DNA from 4 places in the Porphyromonas levii genome. Region 4 is predicted to be linked to each of the others. Evidence: riboswitches for the same ligand, from Rfam matches in the RefSeq annotation. Region 4 holds a riboswitch; each other region holds the start of a gene.
What was found. Region 4 has a riboswitch for cobalamin ahead of IX315_RS08250 (TonB-dependent receptor plug domain-containing protein). Riboswitches for the same ligand answer to the same signal wherever they lie in the genome.
Positions count from the first base shown of each region.

Region 1: another riboswitch for cobalamin. It lies ahead of IX315_RS00460 (sirohydrochlorin cobaltochelatase); the one in region 4 lies ahead of IX315_RS08250 (TonB-dependent receptor plug domain-containing protein).
Region 2: another riboswitch for cobalamin. It lies ahead of IX315_RS05750 (anaerobic ribonucleoside triphosphate reductase); the one in region 4 lies ahead of IX315_RS08250 (TonB-dependent receptor plug domain-containing protein).
Region 3: another riboswitch for cobalamin. It lies ahead of IX315_RS04805 (TonB-dependent receptor); the one in region 4 lies ahead of IX315_RS08250 (TonB-dependent receptor plug domain-containing protein).

Region 1 covers NZ_JADRGN010000001.1:104,963-112,724, reverse strand. The annotation lists gene IX315_RS00465 (hypothetical protein) at 260-682, opposite strand; cobalamin riboswitch at 1,488-1,698, shown strand; gene IX315_RS00460 (sirohydrochlorin cobaltochelatase) at 1,752-2,699, shown strand; gene IX315_RS00455 (TonB-dependent receptor) at 2,692-5,055, shown strand; gene IX315_RS00450 (hypothetical protein) at 5,071-6,339, shown strand; gene IX315_RS00445 (DUF4837 family protein) at 6,552-7,577, shown strand; gene pdxA (4-hydroxythreonine-4-phosphate dehydrogenase PdxA) at 7,649-7,762, shown strand, end outside.
Region 2 covers NZ_JADRGN010000021.1:5,207-12,968, reverse strand. The annotation lists gene IX315_RS05750 (anaerobic ribonucleoside triphosphate reductase) at 1-1,605, opposite strand, end outside; cobalamin riboswitch at 1,648-1,839, opposite strand; gene IX315_RS05745 (YiaD family glycine zipper/OmpA-like lipoprotein) at 1,941-2,618, opposite strand; gene IX315_RS05740 (hypothetical protein) at 2,649-2,993, opposite strand; gene IX315_RS05735 (YggS family pyridoxal phosphate-dependent enzyme) at 3,079-3,738, opposite strand; gene IX315_RS05730 (DUF4494 domain-containing protein) at 3,742-4,176, opposite strand; gene IX315_RS05725 (isochorismatase family protein) at 4,189-4,737, opposite strand; gene IX315_RS05720 (1-acyl-sn-glycerol-3-phosphate acyltransferase) at 4,739-5,929, opposite strand; gene IX315_RS05715 (D-alanine--D-alanine ligase) at 5,926-6,915, opposite strand; gene IX315_RS05710 (RluA family pseudouridine synthase) at 6,993-7,762, opposite strand, start outside.
Region 3 covers NZ_JADRGN010000015.1:37,176-44,937, reverse strand. The annotation lists gene IX315_RS04810 (LTA synthase family protein) at 1-1,621, shown strand, start outside; cobalamin riboswitch at 1,659-1,869, shown strand; gene IX315_RS04805 (TonB-dependent receptor) at 1,914-4,277, shown strand; gene IX315_RS04800 (hypothetical protein) at 4,293-5,582, shown strand; gene IX315_RS04795 (PepSY-associated TM helix domain-containing protein) at 5,586-7,046, shown strand; gene cobJ (precorrin-3B C(17)-methyltransferase) at 7,099-7,762, shown strand, end outside.
Region 4 covers NZ_JADRGN010000043.1:6,302-14,063, forward strand. The annotation lists gene IX315_RS08240 (dihydroorotate dehydrogenase) at 1-158, opposite strand, end outside; gene IX315_RS08245 (dihydroorotate dehydrogenase electron transfer subunit) at 164-943, opposite strand; cobalamin riboswitch at 1,167-1,371, shown strand; gene IX315_RS08250 (TonB-dependent receptor plug domain-containing protein) at 1,483-3,471, shown strand; gene IX315_RS08255 (HmuY family protein) at 3,491-4,090, shown strand; gene IX315_RS08260 (cobaltochelatase subunit CobN) at 4,094-7,762, shown strand, end outside.

The DNA of each region.
Region 1 (7,762 bases), on a different contig from region 4:
AAAATGCATGAGTGATCACAAATTACGGGGTAGCAACCCCACGTCCTCGCTAGGGGCAGATTCGCATAACGCGTGATATTAGCGATGCTTTCCAGTGTCACGCTATCCCTCTCTCAACTTATTGTAACAGCTACTATCAGTAAGTATTTTGCTTGCTGATAGTAGCTGTCCTTTTATAGATACATAGACCATCCAATAGAGGAGTTAGTTTTGGTATACTCTCTCCTTGTTACACATCCAATGTGTTTACTCCTCTATGCTAAAGTCTTTTAAATGGGTAGAATTCATATTCTCCAGTCACATCACATCCGGTATAGAGTAGAGTATTATTCTTCTCAAATCGGTATAACTGTTTGTGGACACTTCTGCCAATTTTGCAGCCATCACCCATAAGTAGAATAAAGATTGCACTGTCTTTTGTGTAAAAGTAGTGCTTAATCTTTCTCCCGCTATCGCTAATATCGGAAAATATACATTCCCCATTTGCTTTATATTCAATAATGTAATCCCCATATAACTCTTGAGTCTCTGGGTTAAATGATCGCCATTTACCGATGAGGAGAGGATCTCTCTCTTGGCTTCTAAAGTACTCAGGGGTTTCCTCTTTGCTATATCGATAACATCCACTGAGCGAAAGCGTCAGGATGGAGAAAATAACGAATAAAACTATCTTTGCTTTCATAATCATAGACTATAAATATTTGCACGAAAACATAAACATCAATATCAATGGGATTCAACGTCTCTTCTGCTCATAGAGCAGGAAACACTAAATAGCAATAGTGTACAAGCTGAGAAAACTGTACACATGAAAGCAATTGTCTTTCTGTTCATAGATACAAACTTTATAGATTAAAAATGCTTTACTAAACAATCGATATGTTATTGGTGCAAACATACAAATAAAATCAATACAACAACAATATAGTCAAAATAAAGTGTAATATAACAGAAGGTGTAAAGGTAAAAGATAATCTACATAAGGTATTAGGAGCATCTACAGTGGAGTGCAATATTATTTCTCAGCACAGAATTCGCAGGTGTGATTGCAGTTTAGTGGTAGCAACCTTCATATATTATTATCGCAATATATTATAGTACAGCATATTGCGTTGTTGGTAAATCCGCTCAGGGGAGCGACAGTTGTGGCTCGCCAGAGTAGTGAAATTTATTCCTAGGAATAAATAAATTTATTTGTACAGATAAATATTTTTATTCCTAGAGAAAAATAAATTTATTCCTAGGAATAAATTTTGGTGATTGCGCGAGCTATTTTTGATGAGATACGTCTTCGTTATGAGTCGTATGTGTATCCACTCTTACGATTGTGTGTTCTGTCTGTATTAAGTGATTGACAATTATGGTAGTTAATAGGATTGTTCGATTGGATAATAGTTGGGGTCCACAATCGAATTAGGGTGTTAACACATCGTTCATTCACTAAATCATATTGAGAAAAATTCAGAATCATCAAAAAAAACTATTACATTTGCACTCGTGGAGATGGTGATGCACAGAAGCATTCGCTTTGTTTATATGGTGCATAAGAGGGAATCCAGTGGAACTCTGGAGCAGTGCCCGCTACTGTAAGCTATTATTATGCCTTCGGATAATCTATTCAACCACTGTCTTGAATAAAGATGGGAAGGTCGTCCGAGGTAAGCAAGCCAGGAGACCTGCCATGTCCAATGAGTATTATTGCACTTCGGGGAGCAGAGTGCTGGTATTATTTTGAGATTTTTTTTCAACCCATGAGAAGTTTTCTACTGACGGCAGTTTGTGTCGTTGTGGCTATGCTATGTAATCAAGATCTCTATGCTCAGAACAAAGTCTTTGAGCGTGACCCCCTATTTGAAAACCTCGAACAAGGAGACAAGGGTGCCATACTGATGGTGCACTTTGGTACGACACACGATGATACTAGGGCGCTTACCCTAGATGCCATCAATGCAGCTGTGAAACTACAGCACTCCAACCTTGAGGTCCGTGAGGCTTATACCTCTAGGATTATTATTAAAAGACTTGCCGACCACAAGGGTATTATTAAGCTGAATCCTTCTCAGGCGCTCAATAAACTACATGAGGATGGTTATACCCATGTACTTATCATCTCTACTTCGCTGACTAATGGCGTAGAGATGGTATCGGTAAGGCAAGAGGCAGAACAGGTAGAAGGTCTCTTCAAAAGGCTAAGGGTAGCAACCCCGCTGCTCTATCATGAGTCGGACTACTCCGAGATGCTAAAGGTAATGACAGAGGGTGCGCAACCAGATGTGGCTACGATATGGGTAGGTCATGGTACTTATGATGTCGCTACAGCACAGTATGCGATGCTCGATCACATGCTTCAAATTGGAGGATATACTAATATTATGATAGGATGTGTAGAGGGGTATCCTCATTTCGAACAAGCATTACAGAGGCTTAAGGCTTCAGGGCTCAAAAAAGTACTGCTCAGACCTCTTATGATTGTAGCCGGAGAGCATGCAAAGGAGGATATTGCTGGAGAGTGGCAGGAGCTATTAACGAAGGAGGGTTACGAAGTGGAAGCAACTATTCAGGGCTTAGGAGAATTGCCACAGATACTGAAGGTTATTAATGATAAGATTGACTTCTACTCCAATCATCGACGAGTGTTGATTGGAGAGAAGAAGAAGGTCTATGAGGTTACAGGCGAAAAACTCCATGCCGATGAGTAATAGACTGGCATTATCGTTAGCCCTTAGTCTCATCTACTCTATTGGAGCGTTGGCACAGTCTTTTGTGCTAAGCGGTAGGGTGGTAGATGATAAAAGACACCAACCACTCCCTTATGCTATTGTCTCTATCGAGGGCAGAGGGAAAGTGTGTGCAACGGATGCCAAGGGCGCATTCAGTATGAAGTTAACCCCAGGCAGATATACGCTTGAGATTGCTCTACTTGGCTATAAGACAGAGGTTCAGAAGGTGCAGTTGGATAAGGATACCAATATTACGTTTAGCCTCAAGGAAGATTATAAGCTCCTCGGCGAGGTGCTCGTGGTAGGCCCAGACCACACTCAGCAGATGCAGGAGGGGGTGTATGCAGCTAAGAGTTTGAGTATCCGCCCATATGTGGCGTCCAATAGTAGTCTCAATCAGCTCATGTCGTACACGAGTGGTGTGCGTATCAGGGAAGATGGCGGTATTGGCTCGAGCTTCGATCTCTCGCTAGGTGGGTTAGGGGGTAATGCGATACGGTACTTTATTGATGGTGTACCTCTTACGTCTCTGGGGAGCGGGGCGAATATTGCCAATCTGCCTATTAATATTGTGGATAGAGTAGAGGTGTACAAGGGGGTTGTCCCTCCAGAACTGGGGCTTGATGCGCTAGGTGGTGCTGTGAATATTGTTACCCGTAAGGAAAGCAAAAACTTCTTGGATGTCTCTGTCAATGGAGGTTCGTTTCATACCTATGGTGCCGATATCAATGGCTCGTATAGGCACAACGATAATGGCTTTACTGTCCGAGGAGACGCTAGCTATACCAGCTCCCGTAATGATTATATGATGAAAGGTGTGGAGGTCTGGAATGCTGATAAAAATGAGTTTCAGAAAGGAGACTATCGTCGCTTCCACGATGGCTATTGCTCTATAAATGGAGAACTACAGGTAGGATTTACGCAGACAAAATGGGCGGATGAAGCTCTCGTAGGAGTCTACTATGCTAAGAGCCGTAGTGAGATACAGACTGGTTTTAGCCAACAAAGGGTGATTGGAGCCGCCGAGAGGCATAGGGATGCTCTTCGTCTCTCCCTAAACTATAGTAAGAAGGACTGGTTGGTAAAAGGGCTTACCGCTAAGCTCTTTGCGTCTCATACTTGGGAGCATATCTTGTATGCTGATACTACGTTTAGGCAGTACCGTTGGGATGGCTCGTACGAAGAGGTGTATAGAAACGAAGTGATGGGGCGGGGCAATAAGATACTCAGGCATACTAAGCGCCCCACTACTATCCTAAGAGCTAATTTGGCATATCATCTGACGCCAATTAGTTCACTCAACTTTAATTATACGCTAACGGCCAATCAAAATAAGCGAAGCGATGACTACGATAAGACCTTTGTGCCGACCAATGACTTCCTCGCGCGCCATATTTTGGGGCTTTCGTACAGTCGATACTTTTGGGGTGATAGGATCAATTCTACTTTGTTCCTAAAGGACTACATATTCCGAGCCAGGATGGAACAAAAGGATATGTCTTGGATTACTGGGGCAAAGGATGTGGAACCTAATCTCACGCGTAACCAAATAGGTTTTGGTCTGGGCACTAGGGTGACCTTCGCAAAGGAGGTGGCTCTAAAGGCTTCCTATGAGCGTGCTACAAGGCTTCCTACTGCGCGCGAATTTCTGGGCAATGGCGCAAGTATTTACCCTAATTTCAAGCTAAAGCCAGAGCAGGCACACAACCTGAATGTCGCACTCTATGGCAATATTCAGATAAGTGAGGCGCACCAAATGAGTTATGAGGCAGCGTTATTTATGCGCGATGTGACCAATTACATACGGCGTAAGATTACGAGTGATGATATAAGTACTTATGAGAATGTCGGCGCTGCTCGGGTGCTGGGAGGTGAGGTAGATGTGCAGTACCGGTATAAGCACCTCTTGGACTTCGGTGTCAATGCAACGTATACGGATGAACGTAATAGGAGTGAGAGGCTTTCGGATGGTCGACTCGATATTACCTATAACAACCGTATCCCTAATAAGCCATTCTTCTATGCCAATGCGAGTATGGGTGTTTCTTTGGAGCATCCTTTTGGAGTACAGCGTAGCCAGTTGAGGTTGAATGCCTCATTTGGATATGTGCGTTGGTTCTATCTTACTTGGGCAGCCTTTGGGGCTAAGGAGTCTAAAGCACTGATACCCACTCAGACGACGACTAACGTAGGTGCGACTTGGGCATTTAATAACCGTAGGCAAACTATTTCTGTCAATTGTAATAACCTCTTTGATGAGATTAATTACGACAACTACAAACTGCAAAAGCCTGGTCGTTCGATATTTGTTAAGCTCACAACATTTATAAACTAATTGAGTATACATTTTATGAAGTGTAAGTTTTTAATTTCTTTCGTGGCAATATTGATGGTTGCCATGACTACTAGCTGTGGCAAAAAGGAAGCACCAGATGACTTCGAAGATTCTCTCCCAGCTAAGTATGACTTGTGGCTAGCTATAGGGGAGGGTACTTCTTCAACCCCAAAACAAGACCCTCACGTAGTGAAAAAGATGCCAACCCTCCTAGAGGGGGAGTATGACATTCGTAATAAAGGAGCTGAAACAGAGAAATCGGGTATCACACCATTCGTAATCTATCACAAAGGTTACTATTATAGCCTGAATAGGGATTATAACTTTGGGAAGTACAAGATCTCTCACAGGAATGTTGCGATTGTTAAGCAGTTCCCACTTAATGAACTGAGCGATAGACGATTTGCACATGCGTGGCTGGATGATAAGACATTGATCATGGTGGGCGCGCCTAAAAATAAGCTGTCTGTGAACTGGGTGAAGGTGGATGCCGAAAAGATGGAGGTAATAGCGAAAGGTACGCTGAAGTTCCCTCAAGAGCTTGGCGAAAAGGATATGTACTCCTCATGTGGTTTGATGGCACTCAGAAGGACCGACAATGTGCTATTGTACAACTATAGGCTTGAGGATAGGAACAAGGATAAGTCGGAAAAGAAGCCAGATAGCCATGGATACTTCTTTACCGCTACTATTGACCTCGCAACAATGGCAGTTAAGCATGTAGAGAAGGAGACTAGGGCACACCGTCCTGGATTCGTCTCTTTTGGTTCTCTAAGGCAAGACCATGGTTTCTTTGATGCCAAGGGGGACTATTATATGCTTTGTAACACGACCAATGAGGGGGCAACTTCTTCAAGCCAACAGCATGGTCATATCTTGCGTATCAAGGCAGGGGAGTATAAGGCAGATCCTAACTTCAAGATTGATATCATGGAGCATAGTAAGATCATCACAATGCACCACATGAAGGGCAGCAAGGTAATTGTATATCTGGAGAATCCAGTTTATACTGGGGCAAAAGGCTGGAGAGATCCTATCCGTTTCTTCTGGGCTGTTGTGGATTTGGAGACTAAAGAGCAGTACCGTATTGAAGGTATTCCATTTAGCCAAGGTGGTAACTATACCCAACTTATCGTGGTGGAGAAGGACTATGCTCTACTCGGTATCAGTGATAAAGAGCAGACTAAGTTCTACAAGTTCGAGTACGATAGCAAGAAAGTGACCGAGGCCGCTAAGCTAAAGCCAGGCTACTTCGCCGATCGTATTATAGTACTCGATGAGTAACTTGTAATAATAGGAGATATCGTTTGTTTGCTCTATTGTGCAAATATCGATTGATGATTTCATCCTGAGATAGTAGTTGTAGTCTACTATTTCAGGATGAATCGTATCTGGGGGAATGGTCTAGTGCCCTCGTGCGCTCTTCTACCTTTTTTTGGTACATTTGTGGGAGTGAAGGGGCGTTGCCCATATTGTGTAATATAAATGGATGCGTGATGATGGATCATAAGGGGCATAGTTATTTTTATGTGGTGGCAGTATTGCTATTTGGTAGCCTATTTCTAAGCAGTTGTGGCAAGCAAAAGCAATCAACTAGTGGAGGACTATTTGGTGCAAGTGGTACACCAATGGAGATGGTGGCTGTGGTGCCATTGGAATATGATACCCCGGCACTGAGGGATAGCATCAAGGCAACTTTCGGCAGACCAATGCCTATATTACCACAGGCAGAGCCTATGGTGACTGTCATGACGACAACTGAGAAAAACTTTACTCAGATGTTCAAAACGATGCGTAATGTGCTCTATATCTCTATAGATCCTGAAATGTATACTCGACCTTCTGTGGGTCTTGCACATGATCAGTATGCGAGTGGGCAATTGATTATCCATGCGAAGGCAGGAAGCGTAGAGGACTTCTATAAATTGCTCAGGCAGAGGGGGGGATATCTTACAGACATAATCCATAGCGAAGAGATGAAGCGAATGAGTATGAGTTTTGAAACTACTTATTCAAGCGCCTTAGCGAAGTTGATACAGGATTCTATCGGAGGTTGGACTATCAACGCTACTAATCTTTTGAAGTTTACCAATACGGCTGATGACTTTGTGTGGGCTTCAGACCAAGGGCAGAAGGGTCGTACCGACTTGATGATTTATACTTATCCATTGGAGACTGTGGGGAGCCTCGAACCAAGCCATATTATTGCGATGCGTGATAGTGTATTGCAGCGGAATGTGAAGGGACAATATGAGGACTCCTATATGACGACGGAGAAGAGAATCCCTCCGAAGGTAAAGAAGTTTGAATACAATGGTACTCAGCGTGTAGAACTTCGTGGTCTTTGGGCTATGGTTGGCGATATGATGGGTGGTCCATTTGTACTGCACGCGGTGCCAGATGTAGCAAATGGACGTGTGGTTGTGGCAGAGATGTCTATATTTAACCCTGGGGGAAAGAAGAAAAGTCTGATGGTGTATGCTGAGTCTCAGCTGTACACCTTGCGTCCGGTAACGGAATAATTAGAGAATAGATGGAAGGCAGGGCAATAATAGATATTGATGATTGCCTTTTGTATTGGAAGTAATAAGGAATGAGTAAGATAAAAATTGGAATCACCCACGGTGATTTTAATGGTATAGGATATGAGGTGATCCTCAAGACACTTGTGGATGATCGCTGTGTCGAGCTTTTTACCCCAGTATTG
Region 2 (7,762 bases), on a different contig from region 4:
TAGGTCGCGTAGGCTCTCGAATAGTTTATTTACCGCCATGCTCCTCAGTGTACCTTGGTCGGTATGGAGCGTGGAGTGCTCCTCGGCATAGCGCATGGCTTCAATCGCAAGTCTTGGGAGATTGATGGTGGTGAATGAGAGGTTGCCTCTGCCTATAGAGGTCTTCTCGCCATTGAGGTTTTCGAATACCCTCGTGCGGCATCCCATTGTAGCTATTTCGTATTTGTAGCGCTTTGGGTCGTCCTCTCGCCACAATTCGTGACGATTGAACGTGCTATCGAGGAAGACAAAGTTGGGGAAAAGTGCCTTGGCTGTAGTATCGCAGGCACGTAGGAAGAGGTCGAAGTTGGGACAAGAGAAGAATACTTCCCCTGCCAGCGCCTTATCGAAGTTCTTCAGCGCTAGTTCGTAGTCTGCATCGGAATAGTTGATGCCCTCTTTTACCTTAAATATCTGAATAGGGAAGACGGGGGTCTCTCCGCCGTCACCCAAACCCTCTATGGTCGCTTTCATAAGCTCCTCCATTACCATCCGACCTTCGGGAGAAGTATCGGTGCCATAGTTAATCGAGCTAAATACCACCTGATTACCACCTCTAGAGTGCATGGTATTGAGGTTGTGGATAAAGCCCTCCATGGCTTGATGGGTATCGCGTCGGCTCCTTTCTATGGCTTTCTCGATGACCTTCACAAGAAGGCGACGATTAAGGTGCTCATAATACTCCTCGCATATCGCCTCGTGCAGATGATCGACTTCGGTAGAAGAGGGGAGTATGGAGTGTAGGTGTTGGGCTACTAGCTCTCTAGCCTTTTTAGACTCTATATCCACGCTTTCGTCTACCGTCTGGAGTGCAAATTGTAGTAGATCCGCCACATGTTTCACGAAGGTTTTATACACTCCAGGTGCCATGAAGAAGTCGAAAGCTGGTATGGCTTGTCCACCATGCTGTTCGTTCTGATTGGTCTGGAATACGATGGTTGCCAGTGTGGCGTAGCTTTGAATACTCTGGGGGGTACGGATGCCTCCATTTTTGGTGTGAAATCCTCGCTCATATAGGTCTGCCAAGTCGTACTGCACGCAGGTGGTCGTCTTGGTAGGATAGTAGTCTAGGTCGTGGATATGAATGTCACCCCTACGGTGCGCCTCGGCGTACTTGGTAGGGAGTAGGTATCGATAGGTGTAGTCCTTAGTTACTTCCGATGCAAAAGTCATCATCTGTCCTGATGGGGTATGACTACTCATGTTGGCATTGCTGAGGTTGACATCGTTGTTGTCAATAGTTACGATACCATCCAATGATTGCTTCAGAGCTGTCTTCTTCTGTCGCTCAGTATTGCGCCACTCCCTGTAAAGGATGTAGCGCTTGGCTACATCAGGATTGAAGTGCATGAGTTCACTCTCCACAATGTCCTGCACCTCCTCCACGGATATCACATCTTTATCTATACGGCTAAGAATCTTAAGTGTAGCCGACTTGACTTCCACGAAATGGTCGGTGTAGCCTGCCGCTACGTAGGCCTTTAGGATGGCGTTCTCTATCTTGGTAGGGACGAACGCCTCTTGGACTCCATCGCGCTTGATGATGTACTTGATAGGATTGGTCATAACTTTAACTCCCGAAAGTAATGGTTCAACAAAAAATATACTAGATGTAACAGAGCCGAAGTAGGTCTTCTGACTCGTCTCACTCTACGACGCCTTCCCACCCTCTAGTAGGCAGTGGCTTATGTGTGTATAGCAGAGTATTACTGAGACTTACAGCAGCGGGTACTGTACTGGATTTCCACCAGTTTCCCTTACCTCCGTCTTGTTTATAGCACCACAAAGGTAACGATTTATTTTTGTATCCCTATCCAAAGTTACAAAGAATCCCCTCGGTAGGTTGGCACTAACCAATCTACCGAGGGGGTATATAAAATGTATGTCTAGCGTGTGTCTGCTTACTTCTTAGCAGCCTCCTTAGCCTCCTTAATCATCTTGGCATTGGGGAGGATAAAGATCTCTACACGGCGGTTCTTAGCTAGGTCAGCTTTGCTATCGCCCATGGCGACTGGCTGATCTGGACCTACACCTTCACCCATCATACGAGCGCTCTCTACCCTCTGCGCACGGAGGAAGTTGAGTACACTCATCGCACGCTCACGGGATAGCTGCATGTTGTATTCATACCTACCAGTCTTGTCGGTATGACCCACAATCTTGATGTCCGTATCAGGGTTGGCATTCATGTTTTCAGCAAACTTGCGAAGTGCTTCGCGCGAACTAGCGTTAAGCGTACTAGAGTTTACTGGGAAGAGGATACCGCTATCAAATGTAACACGGATGGCCTCACCATTATTCACGGTCTCTACAGTAGCATCAGGAATCTGCTGCTCTAGCTCTTTCGCCTGCTTATCCATTTGGTTGCCAATGATACCACCAGCCGCACCACCTATGGCTGTGCCTATGATAGCACCTATACCAGTATTGCCAGCTACTCTACCTATGCCAGCACCGATAGCGGCACCTGCTGCGGCACCGATACCAGCGCCCTTTAGAGAATTACTAGCACCACAACCACTCAGTATCAAACCGATGGTAACTATACTTACACTTAGAAAACCTTTAATCTTACTCATAACATCTAACTATTAAAATAAATACTAATCCTACTCGTCATCGTCCTCTTCGAGAGAGACGTCGAACTCTTGTTGCAACTGGATGAGTAGCACCATGTCCTCCACAGATATGGAGATGTCTTGTTCGTCCTCAGCTGCACTCTTAAGCGCATATTCGTGGAAGTCTTCGGGTTCTACCTCTACGACTTCCTCCTCGCCATCTAGCTGTTCTGTGTACTCTTCCCAAAGCTCGTAGAGATACAAGATATCCTGATCCAAGAGCTCTGTGATACTTTCTATCTCAGCTGTCTCTTCTCTGACAAACTCGAGAAGTTCTTCGTCGTACCAATCGAGGTCTTCTTCCTCGAGGTTAAAAGGGTTGTCTATCTCATTCATAAAACTTTATCTCTAGCTATGTCTTATAATACTACACCACAAAAGTAGGAAAATATCCGATATGTTGTCTATTCTAATCTATAAATTAACCGAAAATTGCGCTGCCTACTCTAATAATGGTTGCACCATGCTTTACGGCAATAGGATAATCGTGTGTCATACCCATTGAGAGCTCAGTAAAGTGTGAGCTTTCACTGAAAGCACCAGTACGTAGGTCGTCGAAGAGTGCTTTCATCTGTGCAAACTCGCGCTCGACCTGCTCCATATCGTCTGTCAGCGAAGCCATACCCATGATGCCTGATATCTGAGCATGCTGGTAGGTTCTAAGGCGATCGCTATTGATTAGTTCTTGTAGCTCTTCTAGCGAAAATCCATGCTTGGTCTCCTCTCCAGATATATGTATCTGCAGTAATACAGGGAGGTACTTTCGCCCCTGCTTGATACACTCCTTCTCCACTTCCTGAAGTAGCTTCTCACTATCGATACTGTGAATCATGTGCACGAAGGGTACCACATACTTTACCTTATTACGCTGCAGTGTGCCTATCAAGTGCCACTCAATATCTTTAGGCAGAGCGTCGTACTTCGGAAGTAGTTCCTGCACACGATTCTCTCCGAAGCGCCTTTGTCCGGCTTCGTATGCCTCTAGTACCTCCTCCTGGGTGTGGTACTTGGATACGGCTATTAGCTTAGTGGTCTCTGGTAGCTCCTGTTGTAGGGCTTCCAGTCGTTCCTTAATATCCACGACTTATCCCTCTGTTTTTATCTGATACTTGAATACATCCATATAGAGCGTCTCGGATACACTAGCTACGTCATACTCGCCTAGTGTGTCTTGCATCCCCTTGTGGAGGTTCTCTAGAGCGTGATCAATATCATCCGCTTGCACAATCATCTGTACGTACTTCTTTTTCTCCACACCTGCCTTCTCGTCTAGTGTGATAAAGCCTACCTTGCACTTATAGTAGCGTTCGCTCTTATCATCGATGAATAGGTCGTAGAGGCGTACTTTTTTTACGCTATCCATTACAAAGCTACCCCTGCCATTCATCTCTTCGGCCATACGAGCCTCCGCATCGGTAAAAGTCTCTGCATCGATAAGGTAGCTCTCACTCACCTTACGCATCTTGCCTGACTGGTTAATCTCTTTCTCGTATGTAATCTTACAATCAAACCAACTCATATTTCTTATATCCTAAAAATCCTCTAGTGTTATTACGCCTACGCCACTCTCTTTAATCGTATCTTTCAAAGCAGTGCCGTCGTCAAGGCTAGGTGCTGCATCGGTGATGACCGTGAGTTTTTGCCCTAACCCATGCTTTACAAGGTCGTTCAAGGTATAGAGTACACATACATTCCCTGCTATGCCACATAGGAAAACCTCCTTAGCCTTGTCGAGAAGGGTAGGGTACCCTTTTGCGAAAGCGCTGTACTCATCTAGCTCCTTCCGTACGCCCTTCTCTATGAAGTGCACTGGGCCTTGTCCCACTCTTAGTGCCTCCATAAGCGGCTCCCAAAGCGCTGCACCCACACTATACTTCACGCAGTGTGGTGGCCACATACCGCCTTGTGCCTCGAAGCTACAGTGCCCAATGGGATGAGCATCCATCGTTACCACAATCTCCTCCGCAGGAATTTTGGGCAATGCTGTCGCTAGTCTATCCATCGCTTCTTTGGCACCTGCTACAGGGAGTGTCCCTGTAATGAAGTCATTCTGAGGGTCAACTATTATCAGCACTTTCATACTACCGCATCTGCTTAGTCGTGATTAAGTGATTCTTCAGAGGGGTGGCATACATCTCTAGTATACGCTCTCTTACGAAGGACTGGTGCTCCTCGGCAGCCTCTACTTTCTTCACCTGACCCTCTAGGTAGTCTACAAATGTCTGCTCCTCCTTTGGACTGTACATGTGCTCGAACTGTCGTCCTCCATGTAGTAGGTCAAACGCTACATAGTTGTTGGGGTAAAGTCGGTAGTTTGTAAAGATTTGGCGGTCTATCTCCTGAGCCACTACATTGAGTATCTCCTGCTTGCTGCCAGCACTCTGAGTAAGAGCCGAGAGGTCTCTAAGCGTCTCACCTATGCTGAAGTGCACGCGCCCCTTCTGTCCCAGTAGCCCTGTCTGCATATTGATCATGTCATCTATGGGGCTCTTCTTCCACTCAGGGTCTAGGTGCTTCGCCAGCATCTCTTTTGCTTTGAGGTAATCGCAAGGGTCATACTCATAGGTAATGGCTATCGGCGTTATCTTTAGTTCCTCTAATAGCTCTTGGTCACTTTGTCCCTTCTCGGCACTCAGCGTGAGCATCTTCAGTACAGCTGTCTGTGTGCGGTCATCTGAGTTTTTACGCCTACCTTCGCTTTGAGCCAACCATACTGACGCCTCATCCCCTACTACCGAGCTGCGGATATAGTTGCTCAATCGCTTGCTCTCTACCAGCATCTCCCGCATCGAGGGCTTGCGCTTCACGATAAACGCATCAGAGAGACGCACTACCGCCCTTATCCACTCCGTAATCAAAAGGTTATCACCAATAGCTATCCGAGGCAAAGGAAGCCCCGCTTCGATACTCAGATAGTTGAGAAAGGCAGAGTCTAGTATGATATCTCTATGGTTGGATATAAAGAGGTACTTCTCCCCACCACTCCTATCGAGCTTACTCTTGCCCGACATAGTGAGCGAGAAGGTAGAGTGCTTCAGGATATAGTCAATGATGGGCTTTGCCATCTTTACCTTAAAGTCCTTGATAGACTTGCATTCCGCAGCCATTGCCCCTAGTTGTCCTTCGGAGATATCGCCCCATACTTCATGGGCTACTGCTAGAATCGTCTCCTCCTTTATGATCTGCTGGACTGCTTCCTGCACCTCGCTATCCAGGTATGGGCGTATACTCTCGAAGTACGCATCCTCAGTGCTGATTAGTTCCTTGCTCATCTTCTTTTCCTGCTTAAGTGATAATTAATAATCCCCTCCAATACTGTGCCTATGTCCTTCCCATCGGCAGCTACTTGCTGTGGTATAAAGCTCGTGGCAGTCATACCAGGAGTTGTATTTACCTCCAGTAGTATTGGTCTCCCATCCTCAATGATGTAGTCGACCCTGATGATGCCCGAAGCACCGAGGTATCCGTAGATTTCTCTGGTGAGCTGCTGTATCTCGGTAGTCATCATATCCCCTATACGAGCGGGTGTGATTTCCTCTACCGCTCCATTGTACTTGGCGTCGTAGTCGAAGAAAGCACGCTTTGGTACCACCTCGGTCACGGGGAGTACGTGCAAGCCCTCTGCATCCTCATAAGCTCCACAAGTGACCTCTGTACCAGTAATCAGCGCTTCTACTAAGACCTCCTCCCCTTCGGCAAAAGCCGCCTCTACGGCAGGGAGTAACCCCTCCACCGCATCTACTCGTGTGGTGGCAACACTACTACCTCCCACATTAGGCTTGACAAAAGCGGGCAATCCTGGCTCCACAGCAAGGATCATCGGACGAATACCATCGCCACGTCTTAGTCGTACACTTGGCGCTATTGCTATGCCGAAACTGTGCAGGAAGTGCTTGCAGAGGTACTTATTGAAGGTTAGCGCCCCAATAGCCGTAGGACAACAACTATACGGTATCCCAAGCATGTCCAAATATCCTGTAAGCAACCCATCCTCCCCTGGCGTGCCATGAATCGTGATGTACGCATAGTTGAAGGTAATGCGCTCGCCATTACGCTCAAAGGAGAAGTCATTACGGTCGATAGGGTACCGCTGTCCATCTAGCTCCACTACCCAAGCGTTGCGCTGTATCAATACAGGATAAATCTCCAGAGGGTGCCCCTCTAAGAAGCTCATTATCCCTGCTCTACTCTTTAGCGATACTTCATATTCGCCACTGTACCCGCCTGCCACAAGGGCAATCTTTGGCCTCTTATTCATCTTTCTTTTGTTATGCGTCCTAAACCTTCCTCACCCCATCTACCCTTTGTTATATCCCTCCACTCCTATCTCATACTCTATTCGTCCACAAGATTCTCAGCCGTAATGACACCTGCTGCCACATACCTACGCCACTTCTCTAGCAGCGCACCCATATCCTCGGGTAACTCGGAAGTGAAGTCCATCTGTTCCTTTTTCACAGGATGATAAAAGCCTAGGGTCTGGGCATGTAGGGCTTGTCGAGGGCATAGCGCAAAGCAATTCTCCACGAACTTCCGATAGCTCGCGAAGCGATTGCCTCTAAGGAGCTCAGCTCCGCCATAACGCTCATCATTGAATATCGGGTGCCCTAAGCTGCGGACATGAGCTCTAATCTGATGGGTGCGCCCTGTCTCTAGTTTACACCTAATCAGCGACACATACCCCAGCTCCTCCTCTACTCTGTAGTGGGTGACTGCTGTTTTGCCTTCATCGCCACCGTAAGGGAAGGTGGTCATCACCATGCGATCCTTGGGGTCACGTCCTAGATTAGTGCGCACGGTACCTTCCTCTTCTGGCATGCGTCCCCACACGAGTGCGAGGTATTCACGGCGGGTTGTCTTTTCAAAAAACTGACGAGCGAGTGCCGTGCGTACCGTTGCCTCTTTGGCAATGAGCAGCAGACCGCTCGTATCCTTATCTATTCTGTGCACGAGACCTACCTCGGGGTCATTAGGGTCGTACCTCGGGTCATCTTTGAGATGATAGGCAAGGGCATTGAGAAGGGTGCCAGTATAGTTGCCGTGCCCTGGGTGGACTACTAAGCCTGCTGGCTTGTTCACGACCATCAGGTACTCATCCTCGTACA
Region 3 (7,762 bases), on a different contig from region 4:
TTCGGAGTTCGAGGGAAAGAGCTATGTGGGTCTTTACAAGGACTTTATTATTGAGCACTGGCCGCTCTCGCTCTCATTCGTTATATTGCTGCTACTTGGTATATTGGGTTATCGATTGATTCGCTTCCAAAGGACTGAAAAGATGGCTCTTCCGATTTGGCTAAATATACCACTATCTATGGCTCTGATCGTCTTTATCTTCTTCAGCATGCGTGGGCGCTGGGACTTTGAGGGTACACCCGTTGCACTCGATAAGGTAGTCAGTCGGATGAGTAGTCAGGATCAATATCCTATCCTATTGAATACACCAATTGCGCTACTAAAAGGTACAGAAGCACGGCATGAATATGATTTTTATACCGATGAGGAGTTACCTCATATCTTCACCCCATACTACCAAGCTACACCTCTGTCTGAGAATGATTCCCTCTTTGGCTCTATGCGAGGGCGGAATGTGATGGTCATCATCATGGAGAGTATGGCGAGCGAGTACATTGGCTTTCTCAATCAAGGGGTAGAGGGGCATACAAGTAGGACTCCTTTTCTTGACAGCTTGCTTCCTCATACCCTATATGCTCGTTATGGTTTTGCCTCTGGCAAACGGTCGGTAGAGTCTTTCCCCTCTATATTTGTTTCACTTCCCTCTTTCGGTGGTACATTCAACGATAAAGATTGGGAAATGTCCAATTATCAGCACTTCAATAGCTTCGATACAGGACTTCCATTGGCTCTAAAGCGTGAGGGTTATACCCTTAAGTTTTACCATGGAGATAGTGAAGGCGCTATGGGATTTTTCCCATTTCTCCAAAAGCTTGGGGTAGACCAACAGTATACAGGAGACGACTATCTGGCTCAGCATCCCAATAGCAAAGGGGATATGTACAGTGAGTGGGGTATTCATGACTTGCCCTTCGAATTAGCAATGGCTAGTGATATGGATAATCTGAAGGAACCTTTTGGCGCCTTTTTCTTCTCTCTCTCTAATCACTATCCTTTCAAAGTGCCGAAGCAATTTAATGATCAATTTAAGGGCGGTTCTCTGCCAATACATAAGACAGCGGAGTATGCCGACTATGCCTTATGCCAATTCTTCGACAAAATTAAGGATGCTCCGTGGTTTCAAAATACGCTCTTTGTACTTACAGCGGATCATACCAACCAGACTGATCTCCCTGCCTATGACAATTTGGCAGGGCACGCAGCTGTTCCAATTGCTTTCTATGATCCTCAAGGTAAGCTGAAGAGTGAAATCAATGAGTACGTGGTGCAGCACGCCGATATCCTGCCTACGCTCCTCTATCTAACTGGGAACACTGAGCCAGTCCTGAGCTATGGTAATAATGTATTTGATAGGTCGGTAGAACACTTTGCGCTCAACTACTTTGGGGGGCAATACTTGCTCTTTACTAAAGATGCAACTATTGCAATGACCACAGCGAGTAATATAACAGCGACAAGCCCAGTGAAGCACCTGCAGACGGATGTAACGATTGAGCCTTCAGAAAAGACGGTAGAGCACTATTCTAATCTACTTCGTGCTATTGTCCAAGATTATAACCATAGGATATTCTCTACCTCATTTTCTGTGAAAGATGTTTTGCCAAAGGGAAAGGAGAGGTAGTCAATTCTCTTTTCGTATATACAATAAATAGTGTTACCTTTGTGGAGTAAGTTGTGGTGATGCTCGGAGATAGCCTATCTCAAGAGCATAAAAGGGAATCTAGTGGAAGTCTAGAGCAGTGCCCGCTACTGTGAGCTTCGTATCGCGTTTGGGGTAATCTACATAATGGTGTCACTGTCTGGTAACAGATGGGAAGGCGTCTCCAAATAGGAGCAAGTCAGGAAACCTGCCATTGCTATTTATTTGTACTCTCGGGGGCAAGAGTGCGTAATGTTGCATCCTCTTCGATTTTATGAAGAATAGCTTGTTGAGACCTATTTGGGTCGTTTGGACTTTGGTGCTGTCTTCGTGTCTCGCCACAGCTCAGGTCACTGTGCGTGGTCGGGTGAGTGACAAGGATGGGAAGGCTTTACAGGGAACCTTTATAAAAGTAGATGGTACTATTCGTGGCGTTGCTGATGCTGCGGGTGAGTATGCTATTGAGCTAACCAAGGGGCAATATAAGTTATCCGCCTACTTATTGGGGTTTGGAGAAAAGCAGCTAGTAGTAAGGGTGGGGGATAAGCCGATTAGGCAAGACTTTGTCCTGGAAGAGGACTACAAACTACTCCGAGAGGTCGTTGTCAGTGCTCCTACCTATAAGGAGGTAATGCAGAATAGTTCGTTCTCTGCCACGAGTATAGATGTCCATCCTCTTGTGGCATCGGTGAGCAATCTCAATAAGTTGGTCAACCAATCCTCAGGCGTAGTGATACGAGAAGAGGGTGGTGTAGGTTCGGACTTTGACCTCGCTATCACAGGGCTTAGTGGCAATGCCATTAGGTATTTCGTGAATGGCGTTCCGCTGTCTTCGCTTGGGAGTGGTGTGACGCTAGCGAATATCCCTATCAACCTTGTGGAACGCATGGAAATATATAAAGGGGTGGTGCCTCCTGAACTTGGGTTAGATGCCTTGGGTGGGGCGGTGAATATCGTGACAAAGAGTAGTCATGCAAATTATCTTGATGTCTCTGCAGAAGCAGGCTCATTCCACACATACGGAGCCGATGTGAACGGTCAGTATCAGCTCAATAGGAGTGGTCTCACCCTTAGGGGCATTATGAGTGTAAAGTCCTCCAAGAATGACTACTTAATGCGTGGCGTAGAGGTGTGGAATGAAGCTGCTTATGAGTATCAGTTGGGGGATTATCGTCGCTTTCACGATGGCTATAGATCTCTTTTCTCCCAACTTGAACTAGGTTTTACGGGTCGTACATGGGCAGACGAAGCTTTTGTAGGTATCTCATATACTAGTAGTGCTAGTGAGCTACAGACAGGATTTAGCCAAAACCTAGTGATAGGGCAGGCACACAGAGATCGTAGTGCTCTGAGGTTTTCAGGGAGGTATAGCAAGAGAGACCTATTTGTAGATGGGCTCTCCCTAAATCTATTCGCATCTCATACCAATGACCATATCTTATACACCGATACCGCTTATAGGCGTTATGCTTGGGATGGTAGTTATGTAGAGACGAATTATAGTGAGCTGATGCGGCGAGGGAAGATGATTCGGGCTACTGAACGCCCTACTGATGTACTACGTGCTAATATCGCCTATCAATGGTCACGAACAGGGACGGTCTCTTTCAACTATACGCTTACAGCGAATAAGAATAAGCGAACGGATCGCCTCGATGCCACCTTTATCCCTTCGGAAGATTATTTGGCAAGGCATATCTTGGGTGTTTCGTATGGGCAATATCTGTGGGATGATCGTATCAATACTACTCTATTCCTTAAAGATTATATCTTCCATGCAGAGGTAGAGCAGTCAGATTATTATTGGATTACGGGTGCCAATGAGGTGGAGCGTAAAGCTACAAAGAATCACCTAGGATATGGACTAGGCGTGAGAGCTACGTTATTCCCCGAGCTATCCCTTAAGGGGTCGTATGAAAGAGCGGTTAGGCTCCCATCTGCCAGGGAGTATATGGGTAACGGAGCCAATATCTATCCTAATCTACTCCTCCGACCAGAGCAGGCTAACAACTTCAATCTGGAGGTCTATGGGGCTTGGCGCTTTCAACCAGAGCATAAGTTATCCTATAAGGGCAACTTCTTTGTCCGTGATGTGCAGGACTATATCCACAGAGTGGTTTCGAGTGATACCGAGAGTAAGTATGAGAATGTAGGGGTTGCGCGTGTGATAGGAGGTGAGGCTGAGGTCGGTTACACCTATCAGCACTTATTAGACTTTTCTATGAATGCAACCTATATTGATGAGCGCAATAGATCTAAGACCAAACCCAATGGTCAGCTAGATATTACGTATGATAATAGGATTCCGAATAAGCCCTTTTTCTATACCAATGCTCTAGCAGCAGTAACGATGATGGAGCCCTTTGGGCTTAAGCATAGTTCGCTAAGGATAGATGGCTCTCTCTCATATACACACTGGTTCTACCTTACTTGGGCGGCTTTTGGTTTAGCAGAGTCAAAAGCCCTAGTGCCAAATCAGTGGAATACCAATGTGGGAGCCACCCTATCTTTGGCCGACAACCGATACTCCCTATCATTGCAGTGCAATAACCTCTTTGATAGAATCAATTACGATAACTATATGCTTCAGAAACCCGGGCGAGCCCTATTCTGTAAGTTAAAAGTATTTATTAACTAATTAATAACAATGAAGATGAAACGACTACCTATCTTTTCAGTGTTCTTAGCTCTGTTACTCGTCTTTGCTACAGGTTGCGATGACAGTAATAAGCCTAACCCTAAACCAACTCCTAAACCAACCCCAGAGGTTACTGGTATGGAGTATGACGTATGGATTGCCCTTGATGAGGGAACCTCTTCCGCTGCAAAGCAAGATGCTCATGCCGTGAGAAGGGTTGCCAGCCTTGAGACTGGGGAGTATGATATCAAAGGCAAGGGTGTTGAAACCTTAAGTTCAGAGATGACTCCTAATGCTATCTACCATGATGGCTACTATTATAGTGTATCACGTAAAGGGGACTTCGGTAAATACAAAATTACTGATGCTGACGTGAAGGTGGTGAAGAGGTTCCCACTTAAAGAGGTGCTAGACCGCCGCTTCTCTCACGTTTGGCTCGATACCAATACGCTTGTTCTCTTTGGCTCAGCTGGAGAGAAGCATGTTGTGAATTGGGTCAAGATCAACACCAATGATATGAAGGTGGTAGAGAAAGGTATCCTAGATCTGCCTGCACCAAAAAAGGGTGAACAATTCAATTCATCAGGTCTTGCTGGCTATCGTAAAAGTGACAATGTTATCTTGTATACATACGTTTACGATATAAATAAGAAGAAGGCGATGGATGCGAAGGCGAGAAAGGATTTTAATCTCTCTGTTATCGACGCCAAGACGATGAAGGTCGTAAGTACTAGTACCGAGACTCGTGCAGAGATGCCTGCATCAACTTCTTTTGGTGAAACGAGACAGAGCAAGGCTTTCTTTGATCAGCAGGGCAATTATTACCTAGCGTGTAATTCTGTCAATGCGGGCTCTAAGTCTACAACTCAGCAACATGGCTATATTCTTAGAGTTAAGGCGGGTGAAAAGGAGTTCGACAAGAGCTTCATCATTACGCTTAATGACAATAGCAAGATTGTGACGCTTCGTGAGCTTATGCCTAATGTTGCGCTAGCCTATCTCCAAAATCCACTCTATGCTACTGGAAAAGATGTCTGGAGTAGTAAGGATAATCCTTTCGTATTCTTCTGGTCAGTAATCAATCTTTCAACTGGAGCACAGACTCATCTAAAGGATATCCCATTTAGCACTGGTGGTAATTATGTAGAGCTAGCGGCTGTCTTTGAGGACTATGCTATCCTCGGAGCAAATACCAAGACGCAAACACAGTTTTATAAGTACGACTTCAAGAGCGGTAATATCACTCCTGGAGCTAAACTAAAGGAAGGATATTACGCTGACCGTATTGTCCCAATCAAGAAGTAAATCATGAAGGTCTGGTCTGGAGTACATAAGTGGTTGGGGGCATTGCTCGCTCCTATGATGTTTGTATGGTTCCTATCAGGGCTTGGTATGCTTTTCCTCGCTTTCCCAAAGCTGGGGGATCAGGACATAGTACACCGTGATACTATAGGTGGTGTACTGCCTAGTCTGCAACAGATACTGGCACAGGTGCCAGAAGGGGAGGAGCTAAAGCACCTTGAGCTTACGACACACTCAGGAGTACCTATTATCCAAGTAACTACAGACCAGCAGTCTTTACTATTTGTAGCTGACACCCTCTTCGCCCCTGTGGCGGAGAGCGGTGTTAGCTATTCTTATATCCAAGAGCAGGCAGGGCGGTGGAGTTCTTACCCAATCAAGTCGATAGATGAACTTTACCAATTGGATCCTTGGATTCCGTATAGTTCGCTTAAGGAGCATTTCCCTATCTACCGTATTAAGTATGATGATCCAGAGAAGAGCTACCTATACCTTTCTTCACAGACGGGAGAGGCACTTCAATATTGCACTCGGAAGGGAAGAATAGAGGGAGCCCTCAGTACAATTCCTCACATGCTTTACTTTTGGCAACTCCGTCAGAATAGAGATATCTGGCTCGCTGTGGTTACTATACTCTCTGGTTTATGTGCCATCATGTGCTTAGCAGGGATAGTTGTTGGTATCCGATATTATAGGTTCTCATGGAAGAGAAAGGGAAGATTGCAAAGTCCATACAAGAAGGGAAGCTATAGGCTTCATCATATCTCTGGTATGCTCTTTGGTTTCTTCGCAATGATGTTCGCCCTTAGTGGGCTACTTTCTATGCAGGATCTGCCTAGTTGGTTGGTAAAGGAGCACAATCCAAAACTAAAGAGCACTTTACGGAAAAGCGATAAAGTAGACTTCTCGAGCTTTGTGCTCGACTATCGCGAGCTCCTGAAGCTAGGCGAAGTGAAGGATATAGCGTTTGAGCAGTTCGGTACTCAACCCTATTACACGGTTACTTACCGTGATACTGTAGCTAAGTTTGATGCCACGAGTCCTTCTATAGAGCCGCTTTATCTTACAGAGAAAGTGGTGCTAAAACGGCTTAGTAGGCATATTGATAGTCCTATGAGTATAGAATTGCTGGAGACGTACGACAATTACTACGTCAGTAATATAGAGAGCGCCACCCTGCCAGTATACAAGGTGGTGGCTAGTGACCCCGATAAGAGTCATATCTATGTTACACCTACAGAGGCAAGTGTGCGGTACTTCAATACGAATAGTAGAGTGAAGAAGTGGATTTATCCTGCATTTCATAGCCTTCGAGTCAAGTACTTCGCTGAGCATCCAGTGCTTAGAAAGGGGCTGATTACTCTTGTCTGTATAGGAGGGCTAGTGCTCTCCGTTACAGGGATGATTATTGGAATACGCTTTTGGGGTAGACTTCTTCGGAAGAGTAAGATTAAAGCCAAAAAGTGATTACCTTTGTAGGTCGCAAAACTGTATTAGAGATTTGATAATTAGATAATATATGGGTAACAAAGGGAAAATATACATTGCAGGTATAGGTCCTGGCAGAGCTGATGAGATTACACCTGCTGTGCAGAGGGTATTAGGAGAGTCGGATGCCGTTGTGGGTTATGACTTCTACTTCCAATTTGTATTAAAATTTCTCAAGGAGGGAGCGGAGTGTATCGATAGCGGTATGCGCCAAGAACGTGCACGTGCTGAGCTTGCATTTGAGCAGGCAGAGCAAGGTAAGGTGACTTGCGTAATTAGTTCGGGCGATGCTGGTATCTATGGTATGGCTCCATTAATGTATGAGATGCGTGAGGAGCGCAGCAGCGACATTGAACTAGAAGTATTACCAGGCATTTCGGCATTCCAAGAGGCAGCCTCTATCCTTGGCGCACCTATTGGGCATGACTTCTGCATTATCTCTCTCTCCGATCTTATGACCCCATGGGCTACCATAGAGCGTAGAGTGGTGGCAGCAGCCGATGCAGACTTTGTTACAGCTATTTACAATCCGAAGAGCCATAAGAGGTTTTGGCAGCTAGAGCGAGTAAGAGAGCTATTCCTTAAGAGTAGAAGCGCAGATACTCCAGTCGGTATCGTGCGACAAGCAGGGCGAGAAGATCAGAGTGTAATAGTGACGACCCTTGGTGAAATGGATATTGAGGTGGTCGATATGT
Region 4 (7,762 bases):
CGCGGCTCTAGCGTGGTTCCCTTAGTAAAAATTCCTCCCAAGCAAGAGACATCGTAGATCCTATTCATTAGGAGACCATCTCCGAATGTACCTGAAGCTACTGTGATTGGATTCTTCAGTTCCGCCTCTCCTATTCTAACCACTAGATTCTTCTCCATAGCGCTTAGTCCCAAAGTAGTTCGGTAGTATCAAATACAGGACCATCATTACAAACCGTCTTATGTCCCTTTACTGTCGGTTCTACACAGCAGAGGCACACACCTATACCACAAGCCATGTGATTTTCGAGCGATGCCTGAGATGGGATGCCTTCCTCGCGTGCCCAACGAGCTACGGCCTTCATCATCGGTGTAGGACCACACATATATGTATGTGTAAACTTCTGTGCTCTTAATATCGAGTGCTGAGTCACATATCCTTGCTCCCCTAGAGAAGCGTCTTCAGTAGTAATAAACAGCTCCCCTACAGACTCGAAATGAGAAAGATCGGAGAAGTGCCCCGCGCTCCTAGCTCCTAGAAGGAAAGTAGGCTCGATTCCCTTAGCTTTCATAGCACAACCAAGCGCATACATAGGGGCTACCCCTACTCCGCCACCTACAAGCAGCGGACGGGCTCCTGCCTCAGGTATACGGAATGTATTACCCAAGGGCAATAGGATATTGAACCGACTCCCTACTGGAGCATTGCATAATACTTCTGTGCCTTTACCCGCATTTTGAATAAGTAGATCGAGAGTTCTCTCGGTTGCTGCGTAGACCGATATAGGGCGGCGAAGCATCACGCCATCGCAATTCTTAACCTGTATCTCCACGAACTGCCCAGGCAGACAAATTGGTACTACTTGCTCACGGTTGGTAGGCGCAAAGTGACCCAAGAAAAGTCTATCGGAGTAGACTTCCCGTCCCACCAGCTCCATTTCAATATCAAATATATCCTTCTTCATACGATTGCCAATACCCACTTCCCATATTGCCTACAAAATTAACTATAATTTCCCTTTCACCCACATCCTCCGCATAGAGAAGGATGCTTCTCTATACGGAGCCTATCCAGAGTATGCTGTCATGTATTTCTCACAAGTAGCATTACTTCAGGGTTCTACTAATAGTTATTTGCGCCCTTAAGGTTGCACACGATTAGAATTATCTCTACCTTTGCAGCGATAAAATTTGGTGATAAGCTATGGAGTTCCTCCTAGCTCATTGAAAAGGGAATCCAGTGAAAGTCTGGAGCAGTACCCGCTACTGTAAATTCTATAAAGGCATGTAGATATCCGTAAGCCACTGTCCATACTCTGCAAGACAATAGGATGGGAAGGCTCTGTGTGCTGATGGAATAAGCCAGGAGACCTGCCAAAGCGTAATAACTTATTGAAAGCAATGTTTTCACTAACTATTCCGGGTGTGAGGTTAAGTGGTCTAGACTATTATAGATGGGCAAGTTACTAGCACTTGGTATGGTATAGGAACTATTTGTATAACCATGAAGAAATCTTTCGAGCTCTTCCTATTGCTCAACTTCATATTTATTGTAGGGACTTCTTTGTATGCCCAAACCGATATGAACTACACCGCTCCTGAGCACAATGATAGTACAATGCGGTGGGATAAGTACCTCGATGAATTTGTCGTAACAGCGACACGAACGCCCAAGGCTATATCGGCTGCGCCCATACTAACTCGCGTCATTGGGGATGTAGAGATAACATCTAGCAACTTTGAGAATATAACCGAGCTCCTCCAATATAACCTACCAGGGCTTTCCTTCAAAAGGGATGGTCGAGGCATCAATATGCAAGCCCAAGGACTGGAGAATAGCTACATTCTCGTACTCGTGGACGGAGAACGTCTTGCTAAGACCCCAGGAGGGAATATTGACCTTAGCCGTATCTCCCAAAGCAACATAAAACAGATCGAAATCGTCAAAGGTGCTTCATCGGTTCTCTATGGCTCTAATGCCATCGGCATGGTTATCAATATCATCACCAAGAAACCGGCACGTAAGCTTGAGGGCTCAGGGTCTTTCCAGTATGGGAAGTTCAATAACAGCATAGCAGATCTCAGTATAGGAGGCAAGCATGGTGTCTGGTCGGGACGCACCTCAATATACTACTTCGGCACAAAAGGCTACAACCTAAATCCCGAGAATCAGCAGATCTACACTATTAATCCGTATCGCAACTATAGTCTACAGCAAAAACTATGGTGGGAGAGAGGGGCTACACAGTTAACTGGAAGCCTTGACTTATTTCTTCAAGACCAGTTCAATCCACCGCTTAGTATTAAGGAAGATAGGTATCGGAATAGTAACTTCTCTTATAGTATTTTAGGTGAGCACACAGTAGGCATACATAAACTAAGCCTATCTTACTTTGCTGACCACTATACCCGCCATACCATAATAAAAGGTAAGACACAGCCTGCTGATGCTAAGTTTCATCAGCACACAATCAGACTAACGGATATACTTAAGCCCCTCAGCCAACTGGAGTTTATTGGCGGTACTGAGGTGAATATCAATAAGGACTATAGCGATATCCAGTTTGGCAAAGAGACTAAGACACGACAGGTATACGACCTCAACCTATTTGCTCAGGGTGACTGGCAGTTACTCCCTATCCTTAATCTAACTGGTGGAGCAAGGTACACTCACCACTCAGCATTTGGGAATGCCTTCACCCCTAAGGTTAATTTAATGTACGCTCCTACTAAGTATTTCAAGGTGAGAACGGGCTATAGCATGGGCTTCAAGGCACCCAATAATACGGAACTCTACTCCGACTTCATGATGGGAGCAGTATCTCACAACATCGGTAATCCTAACCTCAAGGCAGAGCGTTCACAATACGGCTACCTATCTCTTGAATACCGTATGCCCTCATTCGCCATAAGTGGTGAGGTGTATCAGAATACCCTACGAGACAAGATACAATCCTCATTCGTACGAGTCACAAATGATAACGGAGAAGAGTGGACGGAGCTAAGATACAGGAATATTGGTCAGGTAAGGATTAGGGGCATGGAGGTCAACACCGACATCTATCCTCTCTCTTGGCTAGCTATACGTGCAAATTACACTTTCACAGATGCTATCAATATGGAGAATGGGCTGCAGCTTCAGGGCAATGCCAAGCACTCTGCGAGTGGTGTAGTTTCTATTAGAGGACGACTACTAGGGAAGCAAAGTTCTCTCACTATCTCAGGTCGATGGATATCCCCAAAGATGTATGACCAGGAGCGTAAAAGCATCAATAGCACTACGGGAAAAGAGGAGATCACTGTAGAAGAACGCACAAAAAGTGCATACTCTCTATGGCGTGCTACTGCACAGATGACACCCTGGGAGAAGGGAGATATGAATGTCTCGCTCTCACTTGGGGTGCAAAACATCTTCAACTTTACGGATCCAGAAGATCTGACAACCTTTGATCCGGGAAGACGATTCTTCGGAAAGATTACTTTCAACTTCTAAATAATTAATAAGTATTACAATGAAAAAGATTACTACTACTTTTTTGATTGGATTAGCTCTCTTGGGCTTCTCCTCGTGTAAAGGCGACAAGAAGGATACCCCCCAAACGACGGAGGTAAAGACGGTCGTCATCGACGCTTCCAACTACGGCAAGTTCGTCTACTTCTCTTTCGAGAAAGGCACTGTAGTGACGGTAAGTGACGCAGATTATAACAACAACTTGGGATGGGATATTGCCTTCAGAGGTCACTACCCCCGCACTAATGGTGGGGCATCTGGCAAAGGACAGGGCGGTGTTATTAAGACAAAAGAACTTACCTTTGGAGCTGTAATGGCTATCCCTGCAGGAGCTTCTTGGGAAGTGGATAAGAGTATCCGTGTCGCTAAAGTAAACGACAAAGGCGCTCCTATTATGCCGCCACAGTTTGAAATGGTACCCGGCAATGTGCTACTGCAAAGTTGGCTAGCAAGTGGTGGTCGTCCTCCTCACAAGTACGACAACTCTATCTTCCTTGTAAAAGGTGCCAATGGCAAGATTGCTAAGGTACAGATGGTATCATTTGAGAATAAACACATCACGATGAGGTACGAATACCCTTTCACGCCAACTAAGAAGTAAAGTATGAAAAAGAAGAATAGAAGTCTCCTCCTTATCGGTATAGGGACAATCATAGTGGCACTTGGATTGCTATGGGGGTACCGCCGCTATATAGCTCCTACTGAGATCGCACTCGTCCACTTCCCAGCGTATCAGGCATCGAACTTCGTATACGCCAATGAAGACTGGCAGATAAAAGTACACTCAGTACCAGAGGAGGAGGCTTCTAGTCTTCCTAACTACGACGCTATTCTTATTTTCGGCGCTGGATTCCGACCCACTGACGAACAGCAAGAAGCTATTGAGAAGGCGAAGCAAAAGGGCATCCCTATTTACTCTTATGTGATGCAAAGCAATCGCATTCAGAGTCACAACATCACTGATGAGCAAAGAGAACAACTCAACCTCTACTATATACATCGTAGCAAAGATAATTTCCGTAACCTCCTAAGGTATATCAGAGCAGAACTAGACCCTAAGAAACTATTTTCACACAAGGCAAAGGCGCCTGAAATCATACCAGAAGATCTATTTTACTACACTAGCGACAAAGAGTATTTCCAAAGCGCTGATGAGCTTACTGCATACCTTAAAAGCAAAGGTCTATACCACCCCGAAGGGAAGCGCTTAGCTCTTATCTCGGGCACGCTCGCACCATTGGAAGGCAACAGAGCTCACGTAGACACACTGATAGAGGGGCTCACTAAAATAGGCTACAATGTCTATCCCTTTCTCTCTACCAGACACCGGCTAGATCTTCTCACACAGATACACCCCGATGGACTAGTGTATATTCCTATGGGGCGACTTGCTACCAACGAAGGGGACACTTGGTTAGCCCAGCACAATATACCTACCTTCTGCCCTATTCCGGTTAGTGAGACCGAGGACCAATGGCTGGAGGACAAAGTAGGACTATCTGCAGGATCCCTTACCGCAAGAGTAACCCTAGCCGAACTAGACGGTGGAATACTCCCAATGGTGATTGCCACAGAACAAGCCCAAGGCGATAATCTTGTTACAGTAGAAGCACAGCCCGAGGGCATCAAACAATTTATGGAGACTGTGGATCGCTATATGCATTTGAGGGAACAGCGCAATGCCGATAAGAAAGTAGCCATTGTATACTTCCGAGGACCAGGCAACAACTCCTTGGTAGCTGCGGGTCTGGAGGTAGTTCCTTCATTGTACAACTTCCTGAAAAGGCTTCAAAGTGAGGGCTATAATGTAGATGGACTACCCAGTTCGTTAGAAGCATTTACTAAGGAAATCAATAAGCAAGGCGCTATATGGCGCAACTACTCAGGCAAACTACTTGACGAGTATATCCAAAACGAGCATCCTCAACTCATCACGGTCTCTGACTACGAGAAGTGGGTTGGGAAACGCCTACATGCCTCAAAGTACGATGAGGTGGTACAGCAATACGGTGTAGCGCCTGGGGATTACATGAATACACTCACCCCCAAGGGTGAACCCGCAATCGCCGTAGCAAGGCTGCAATATGGCAACATCGTACTTCTACCACAGCAGTCACCATCGTTTACCGAAGACCAGTTCAAGATGGTACATGGAGTGGAACTACCACCCCCTCATAGTTACATTGCTGAATACCTATGGATCAACGAAGGATTCCAAGCCGATGCACTAGTACACTTCGGCACCCATGGTAACCTCGAATTTATCCCAGGCAAGCAAGTAGCCCTCTCTCATTACGATTGGAGCCATGCCTTGATAGGTACCCTTCCGCACTTCTACTACTACAGCATCTCTAATATCGGGGAGAGTGTCATCGCTAAGCGAAGGACACACGCAGCTATTGTCTCCTACCTCACCCCACCATTTAGAGAGAGTAAAACACGCCAACAATACCAAGAACTATTTACCCTCCTGGAAGAGGTGTACGCTGATAATAGTAGGGAGAAGGGGCTTGCATTCAAGCGGGAATGCCTACGTCTCAATCTCCACACCGACCTTCAGCTTGATGATAACCCCAACAAACCTTACTCCGAAGAGGAAGTCACCTATATAGAGAACTTCCTAGAGGAGATTGCTAATGAGAAAATCACAGGAAAACTCTACACACTAGGGGAACCCTACACCCCCGACGAAATAGTAGAGACAGTCAAGGCTATGGGTATTGATGCTATAGCTTACCAATGGGCTCAGTTAGACCGTCACTTCGGCAAGATTACACCTAAGGAATATGAGAGCGCCGCATTCGCCTCCAAACACTACCTCCAACGCCTAACACCTCTCGTTGTTCAGGCAATAAAAAGTGGCAACTCATCTTCTATCCTTAGCGCTATCACCCATAAGATAGCGGCAAACGACTCAGCTGGTTTAGTTCTACTTAATGGCTTAAAAGCCTCCGTCAACGACCTACTGACTTACCGCAACCTATTGGTCTCTTCTCCCTCCTTGGAGATGGACGCTCTTATCCAAGGGCTCAATGGTGGATACATAGCTCCTGGACCAGGCGGAGATGCGGTTCGCTCTCCAAATGCACTCCCTACCGGGCGCAATCTATACTCTATCAACGCAGAGTCTACTCCCTCCGAGAAGGCATGGAATACGGGGAAACAATTAGCTGAACAAACCCTACAAAATTATCTCAAGAGCCATGGTACGTACCCTACCAAGGTGAGCTATACCTTCTGGGCTGGGGAATTTATCGAGAGCGAAGGCGCTACTGTAGCTCAGGCAATGGCTATGATTGGGGTGGAGCCCATAAGAGACCGAATGGGCAGAGTCACAGATATTAGGCTTATCCCCGCTGAAGAACTAGGGCGCCCGCGCATAGATATCGTAGTGCAAGTATCCGGACAGCTTCGCGATCTCGCTACCTCCCGATTGATACTCCTGAATAAAGCAATAGAGCTGGCGGCATCAACAACAGATGCACCCGAGAATAATTATCTACGAAAAGGGAACCTAAGTGTAGAACAACAACTTGTGGAAAAAGGCGTCTCTCCTGCTCAGGCAAGAACCCTTGCCAATATGCGCATCTTCGGAGGGCTCAATGGAGGCTACGGCACAGGTATAAAGGAATTGGTAGAGAAGGGAGATGCTTGGCAAGAGCGGAGTGAAATAGCAGAGACTTATCTAAAGAATATGGGAGCCATTTATGGTACTACAGAATCTTGGGGTGAGTACCACGAAGACCTACTTCGTGCTGCGCTAAGCAATACCGATATCGTTGTCCAACCACGTCAGAATAACACTTGGGGTGCACTAAGCCTTGACCACATGTATGAATTTATGGGTGGCATCAGCAATGCTGTAGAAGAGGTCACAGGCAAAGCACCTGAGATGTATCTCTCGGACTATCGCAATCGCTTCCGCCCACGTATGCAAGGTCTCAAAGAGGCTATGGGTGTGGAGAGTCGTACCACTATCTTTAATCCTGAATATATCAGAGAGAAGATGAAAGGTGGAGCCTCTACAGCAAATACCATTGCGAAGACCATACGCAATGCCTATGGCTGGAAAGCCATGAGGACTGATGTATTGGATAACAACTGGTGGGACAAACTCTATAGCATCTACATAGAGGATGCCCTTGGCTTGGAGGTACAAGAATATTTTGCGCAGACTAATCCTGCCGCACTCCAAGAGATAACCGCAGTGATGTTGGAAACCATACGCAAAGGGATGTGGGAAGCCTCGGCAGATAAAATAGACCACTTAGCA